DNA from 3 places in the Viridibacillus sp. FSL R5-0888 genome. Region 1 is predicted to be linked to each of the others. Evidence: a T-box and tRNA genes for the amino acid it is inferred to sense, from the RefSeq annotation. Region 1 holds a T-box; the other regions hold tRNA genes.
The links. A T-box is a leader RNA that pairs with one kind of tRNA and senses whether it is charged. The one in region 1 lies ahead of ileS (isoleucine--tRNA ligase), so its partner is inferred to be a tRNA-Ile.
Positions count from the first base shown of each region.

Region 2: it has a tRNA-Ile gene. The T-box ahead of ileS (isoleucine--tRNA ligase) is inferred to sense a tRNA for this amino acid. The anticodon was not compared.
Region 3: it has a tRNA-Ile gene. The T-box ahead of ileS (isoleucine--tRNA ligase) is inferred to sense a tRNA for this amino acid. The anticodon was not compared.

Region 1 covers NZ_JBBPAU010000001.1:2,229,223-2,231,490, forward strand. Annotated here, with positions in the region: gene ileS (isoleucine--tRNA ligase) at 1-964, opposite strand, end outside; T-box leader at 1,019-1,258, opposite strand; gene MKY02_RS11085 (DUF3977 family protein) at 1,882-2,100, shown strand; gene MKY02_RS11090 (hypothetical protein) at 2,143-2,268, opposite strand, start outside.
Region 2 covers NZ_JBBPAU010000001.1:105,379-107,646, reverse strand. Annotated here, with positions in the region: rRNA gene MKY02_RS00560 (23S ribosomal RNA) at 1-772, opposite strand, end outside; tRNA gene MKY02_RS00555 (tRNA-Ala) at 869-944, opposite strand; tRNA gene MKY02_RS00550 (tRNA-Ile) at 958-1,034, opposite strand; rRNA gene MKY02_RS00545 (16S ribosomal RNA) at 1,130-2,268, opposite strand, start outside.
Region 3 covers NZ_JBBPAU010000001.1:599,330-601,597, forward strand. Annotated here, with positions in the region: rRNA gene MKY02_RS02925 (16S ribosomal RNA) at 1-1,103, shown strand, start outside; tRNA gene MKY02_RS02930 (tRNA-Ile) at 1,200-1,276, shown strand; tRNA gene MKY02_RS02935 (tRNA-Ala) at 1,291-1,366, shown strand; rRNA gene MKY02_RS02940 (23S ribosomal RNA) at 1,463-2,268, shown strand, end outside.

The DNA.
Region 1 (2,268 bases):
CACCATAGGCCGGTGCAATATGAACGATACCGGTACCACTGCTCTCCGTTACGTATTCAGCTAAGACAACGATATGTCCTTTTTCGACAGTTGCATAATTGAATGGAGGCAAATAACGTATCCCTTCAAATTCATGTCCTTTATGCTCACTTAGAACTTCAACATCTTCACCTAGCACTTTTTCAACTAATGATTTTGCGACAATGAAGATCTCTGATTCTTTTTTAACTCTTACATAAGTTAATTCTGAATTCATAGCAAGTGCTACGTTAGCAGGTAAAGTCCAAGGTGTTGTCGTCCAACCTAAGAAGAATTCATTTTCTTTATCAGCTAATTTGAATTTCACTGTAGCAGATAAATCTTTTACATCTTTATAGCCTTGTGCGACCTCATGTGAACTTAATGATGTTTGGCAGCTAGGGCAGTAAGGTGAAACACGATGCCCTTTATATAACAAGTTGTCTTTATGCACTTTACTCAAGATGTGCCATACACTTTCGATATAGTCATTGCTTAATGTCATATAAGGATCATCCATATCAACCCAATAACCTAATTCTTCGGTAAATGAACGCCATTTCTTCTCGTAAGTGAAGACACTTTCCTTACATTTCTTAATAAATGGCTCTATACCATAACGTTCAATCTCTTGTTTACCCGAAATACCTAGTTGCTTTTCAACACCTAGTTCTACAGGAAGACCGTGTGTATCCCAGCCTGCTTTTCTTTCTACTTGGAATCCTTGCATCGTTTTATAACGTGCCACAACATCTTTAATCGTTCTGCCAAATGCATGGCCTACATGGGGTAGACCGTTTGCAGTTGGTGGACCTTCATAAAAAACAAACGGTGTGCTTCCTTCTCTTGCATCAACAGAAGCTTGAAAAGTATCTTGTTCTGTCCAGAGGTTACGAATGCGTTGTTCACGTTGTACTGTATTTTCTTTACCTTCAATCGAATTCATTGATATCGCTCCAATACTAAATTATATAAAAACATACAAAAAACCCCGTCCCAAGTAAGGGACGGGGTTAACCGCGATACCACCCTAATTCTATTGAAAACCGCTCAATAGCACTCAGCAACGTACAATCATACGTGTTCCTTTTAACGGCGGACACCCGGATAGACCTACTGAATCTTCAGACTATCTTCTCAGAGAGGATCTTCACATTACACTTAAACACTGACTTGCACCGATCTGTCAGCTCTCTAGGGAATAAGATGTAACGCTACTCTTTCTCATCAACGAATTTGTATGCTTTTATTGAGAATTATCGTAACAGAACAGAAAAAAATTGTCAAATTATTAAAGAAGGTATCTACACATTAAAGGAAATGAAAGAAGGGGAGGGATGATACTAGTTTATTGTTGTAGAAACCTGGATATTTAGAGTTTAGATAATGTAGATAGAGAATAGTGAAATTTAATTATACAAAAATGAAAGTTTTGTTAAATGGGATAACTGAAAATAGTGTAATCTAAAAAGTATATTATAAATTCAAAAGAATCTATAAATAAAATAGCGAATTTAATAGAAAAAGTGGGTTACACTATAACGTTTTAGAACACAGAGATACACAAATCTATTTTTCATGAACGCTCAAAGCAACCAAAATATGCGAATGAATACTTTTGAACCATTGATACATAAGCGTTTGTGAAGGTTTATTCACCTGTATTTTTATTGCAGAAACTATACATTTTAGGACGAATAAAGGAAAATTAATATAATTTTTATAAATATTTGTCACTTCTTGGAATAAGGTTTGAGTTTTGATATGTTACTATTATTTTTACCAATCTATTTTTTTCCGATAGGTAAGACAACAAATACTATTTACATTTAGTGATTAACAAAAGTGAAGCGGTGATCAAAAATGAAATTTATTGAAATAGGAATTGGCAACACGTGGATTGTTAGGACAGAGACAGAATTAGAGGAACGAGGTATAATAGGACCGATTATTTTAAAATCGGTTTATCTTCGAATTTGGTTATTTAAAACGGTAGTAATCCTAGATTCAAAGGAAGGTTTAAAGAAGTTGAAAAAGAAGCGAAACTCCCTTAAGTTAGTATTGGGTATTCAAAGTAAATAAGATAAAGAAGGAAACTTCGCATTTATGTAATTAAAATTTGTGCTACAGCCGTTTACGAAGTTCTTTTAGTTCGTCACCTATTTTTTTTATTTCTTCTGTTTGCTCTAGAACATTATTATTTAATCTTCGTACAGCTTCAAATACAGCAAAAATCGCGCAAATAATTAT
Region 2 (2,268 bases), 2.1 Mb from region 1:
CAGTAAGTGTTACCTTACCTTCACCCTGGACATGGGTAGATCACCTGGTTTCGGGTCTACAACCACATACTCATTCGCCCTATTCAGACTCGCTTTCGCTGCGGCTCCGTCTTCTAAAACTTAACCTCGCATGTAATCGTAACTCGCCGGTTCATTCTACAAAAGGCACGCTATCACCCATTAACGGGCTCTAACTACTTGTAGGCACATGGTTTCAGGATCTATTTCACTCCCCTTCCGGGGTGCTTTTCACCTTTCCCTCACGGTACTGGTTCACTATCGGTCACTAGGTAGTATTTAGCCTTGGGAGATGGTCCTCCCAGATTCCGACGGAATTTCACGTGTTCCGCCGTACTCAGGATACACTCAAGAGAGAATGAACTTTCAACTACAGGGCTGTTACCTGCTCTGGCGGGCCTTTCCAGACCGCTTCGTTTAACTCATTCCTTTGTAACTCCATATAGAGTGTCCTACAACCCCAAGAGGCAAGCCTCTTGGTTTGGGCTATTCCCGTTTCGCTCGCCGCTACTCAGGGAATCGATTTTTCTTTCTCTTCCTCCAGGTACTTAGATGTTTCAGTTCCCTGGGTCTGCCATCAAGACGCTATGTATTCACGTCAAGATACTGCTCCATTACGAACAGTGGGTTCCCCCATTCGGAAATCTCCGGATCAAAGCTCACTTACAGCTCCCCGAAGCATATCGGTGTTAGTGCCGTCCTTCTTCGGCTCCTAGTGCCAAGGCATCCGCCATGCGCCCTTAATAACTTAACCTAAAAGTTAGTTATTAAGCCTAAAAAACTTAATAATAAAAAATGTGTTACTTAATTTGCTTCAATGTCGTTTTATCCAGTTTTCAAAGAACAATATTGGTGGAGCCTAGCGGGATCGAACCGCTGACCTCCTGCGTGCAAGGCAGGCGCTCTCCCAGCTGAGCTAAGGCCCCAAAAAAAGAAAAATGGTGGGCCTAAATGGACTCGAACCATCGACCTCACGCTTATCAGGCGTGCGCTCTAACCAGCTGAGCTATAGGCCCCTTTTTCGGAAAAATATAAGGTTTTATAAACCTTCAAAACTGAACGCAAGACGTTAATCGACAGATCCAAGATCTGTTTCCGTAATTATCCTTAGAAAGGAGGTGATCCAGCCGCACCTTCCGATACGGCTACCTTGTTACGACTTCACCCCAATCATCTATCCCACCTTCGGCGGCTGGCTCCATAAAGGTTACCTCACCGACTTCGGGTGTTACAAACTCTCGTGGTGTGACGGGCGGTGTGTACAAGGCCCGGGAACGTATTCACCGTGGCATGCTGATCCACGATTACTAGCGATTCCGGCTTCATGTAGGCGAGTTGCAGCCTACAATCCGAACTGAGAACGATTTTATGAGATTAGCATACCCTCGCGAGTTAGCGACTCTTTGTATCGTCCATTGTAGCACGTGTGTAGCCCAGGTCATAAGGGGCATGATGATTTGACGTCATCCCCACCTTCCTCCGGTTTGTCACCGGCAGTCACCTTAGAGTGCCCAACTAAATGATGGCAACTAAGATCAAGGGTTGCGCTCGTTGCGGGACTTAACCCAACATCTCACGACACGAGCTGACGACAACCATGCACCACCTGTCACCAATGTCCCCGAAGGGAAAACTCTATCTCTAGAGCGGTCATTGGGATGTCAAGACCTGGTAAGGTTCTTCGCGTTGCTTCGAATTAAACCACATGCTCCACCGCTTGTGCGGGCCCCCGTCAATTCCTTTGAGTTTCAACCTTGCGGCCGTACTCCCCAGGCGGAGTGCTTAATGCGTTAGCTGCAGCACTAAGGGGCGGAAACCCCCTAACACTTAGCACTCATCGTTTACGGCGTGGACTACCAGGGTATCTAATCCTGTTTGCTCCCCACGCTTTCGCGCCTCAGTGTCAGTTACAGACCAGAAAGTCGCCTTCGCCACTGGTGTTCCTCCAAATCTCTACGCATTTCACCGCTACACTTGGAATTCCACTTTCCTCTTCTGCACTCAAGTCTCCCAGTTTCCAATGACCCTCCACGGTTGAGCCGTGGGCTTTCACATCAGACTTAAGAAACCACCTGCGCGCGCTTTACGCCCAATAAATCCGGACAACGCTTGCCACCTACGTATTACCGCGGCTGCTGGCACGTAGTTAGCCGTGGCTTTCTAATAAGGTACCGTCAAGGTACGTTCAGTTACTAACGTACTTGTTCTTCCCTTACAACAGAGTTTTACGATCCGAAAACCTTCATCACT
Region 3 (2,268 bases), 1.6 Mb from region 1:
AAGGGAAGAACAAGTACGTTAGTAACTGAACGTACCTTGACGGTACCTTATTAGAAAGCCACGGCTAACTACGTGCCAGCAGCCGCGGTAATACGTAGGTGGCAAGCGTTGTCCGGATTTATTGGGCGTAAAGCGCGCGCAGGTGGTTTCTTAAGTCTGATGTGAAAGCCCACGGCTCAACCGTGGAGGGTCATTGGAAACTGGGAGACTTGAGTGCAGAAGAGGAAAGTGGAATTCCAAGTGTAGCGGTGAAATGCGTAGAGATTTGGAGGAACACCAGTGGCGAAGGCGACTTTCTGGTCTGTAACTGACACTGAGGCGCGAAAGCGTGGGGAGCAAACAGGATTAGATACCCTGGTAGTCCACGCCGTAAACGATGAGTGCTAAGTGTTAGGGGGTTTCCGCCCCTTAGTGCTGCAGCTAACGCATTAAGCACTCCGCCTGGGGAGTACGGCCGCAAGGTTGAAACTCAAAGGAATTGACGGGGGCCCGCACAAGCGGTGGAGCATGTGGTTTAATTCGAAGCAACGCGAAGAACCTTACCAGGTCTTGACATCCCAATGACCGCTCTAGAGATAGAGTTTTCCCTTCGGGGACATTGGTGACAGGTGGTGCATGGTTGTCGTCAGCTCGTGTCGTGAGATGTTGGGTTAAGTCCCGCAACGAGCGCAACCCTTGATCTTAGTTGCCATCATTTAGTTGGGCACTCTAAGGTGACTGCCGGTGACAAACCGGAGGAAGGTGGGGATGACGTCAAATCATCATGCCCCTTATGACCTGGGCTACACACGTGCTACAATGGACGATACAAAGAGTCGCTAACTCGCGAGGGTATGCTAATCTCATAAAATCGTTCTCAGTTCGGATTGTAGGCTGCAACTCGCCTACATGAAGCCGGAATCGCTAGTAATCGTGGATCAGCATGCCACGGTGAATACGTTCCCGGGCCTTGTACACACCGCCCGTCACACCACGAGAGTTTGTAACACCCGAAGTCGGTGAGGTAACCTTTATGGAGCCAGCCGCCGAAGGTGGGATAGATGATTGGGGTGAAGTCGTAACAAGGTAGCCGTATCGGAAGGTGCGGCTGGATCACCTCCTTTCTAAGGATAATTACGGAAACAGATCTTGGATCTGTCGATTAACGTCTTGCGTTCAGTTTTGAAGGTTCATACTTCAATTATATATTTTCCCAAAAGGGGCCTATAGCTCAGCTGGTTAGAGCGCACGCCTGATAAGCGTGAGGTCGATGGTTCGAGTCCATTTAGGCCCACCATATTTTCTTTTTTTGGGGCCTTAGCTCAGCTGGGAGAGCGCCTGCCTTGCACGCAGGAGGTCAGCGGTTCGATCCCGCTAGGCTCCACCAATATTGTTCTTTGAAAACTGGATAAAACGACATTGAAGCAAATTAAGTAACACATTTTTTATTATTAAGTTTTTTAGGCTTAATAACTAACTTTTAGGTTAAGTTATTAAGGGCGCATGGCGGATGCCTTGGCACTAGGAGCCGAAGAAGGACGGCACTAACACCGATATGCTTCGGGGAGCTGTAAGTGAGCTTTGATCCGGAGATTTCCGAATGGGGGAACCCACTGTTCGTAATGGAGCAGTATCTTGACGTGAATACATAGCGTCTTGATGGCAGACCCAGGGAACTGAAACATCTAAGTACCTGGAGGAAGAGAAAGAAAAATCGATTCCCTGAGTAGCGGCGAGCGAAACGGGAATAGCCCAAACCAAGAGGCTTGCCTCTTGGGGTTGTAGGACACTCTATATGGAGTTACAAAGGAATGAGTTAAACGAAGCGGTCTGGAAAGGCCCGCCAGAGCAGGTAACAGCCCTGTAGTTGAAAGTTCATTCTCTCTTGAGTGTATCCTGAGTACGGCGGAACACGTGAAATTCCGTCGGAATCTGGGAGGACCATCTCCCAAGGCTAAATACTACCTAGTGACCGATAGTGAACCAGTACCGTGAGGGAAAGGTGAAAAGCACCCCGGAAGGGGAGTGAAATAGATCCTGAAACCATGTGCCTACAAGTAGTTAGAGCCCGTTAATGGGTGATAGCGTGCCTTTTGTAGAATGAACCGGCGAGTTACGATTACATGCGAGGTTAAGTTTTAGAAGACGGAGCCGCAGCGAAAGCGAGTCTGAATAGGGCGAATGAGTATGTGGTTGTAGACCCGAAACCAGGTGATCTACCCATGTCCAGGGTGAAGGTAAGGTAACACTTACTGGAGGCCCGAACCCACGTACGTTGAAAAGTGCGGG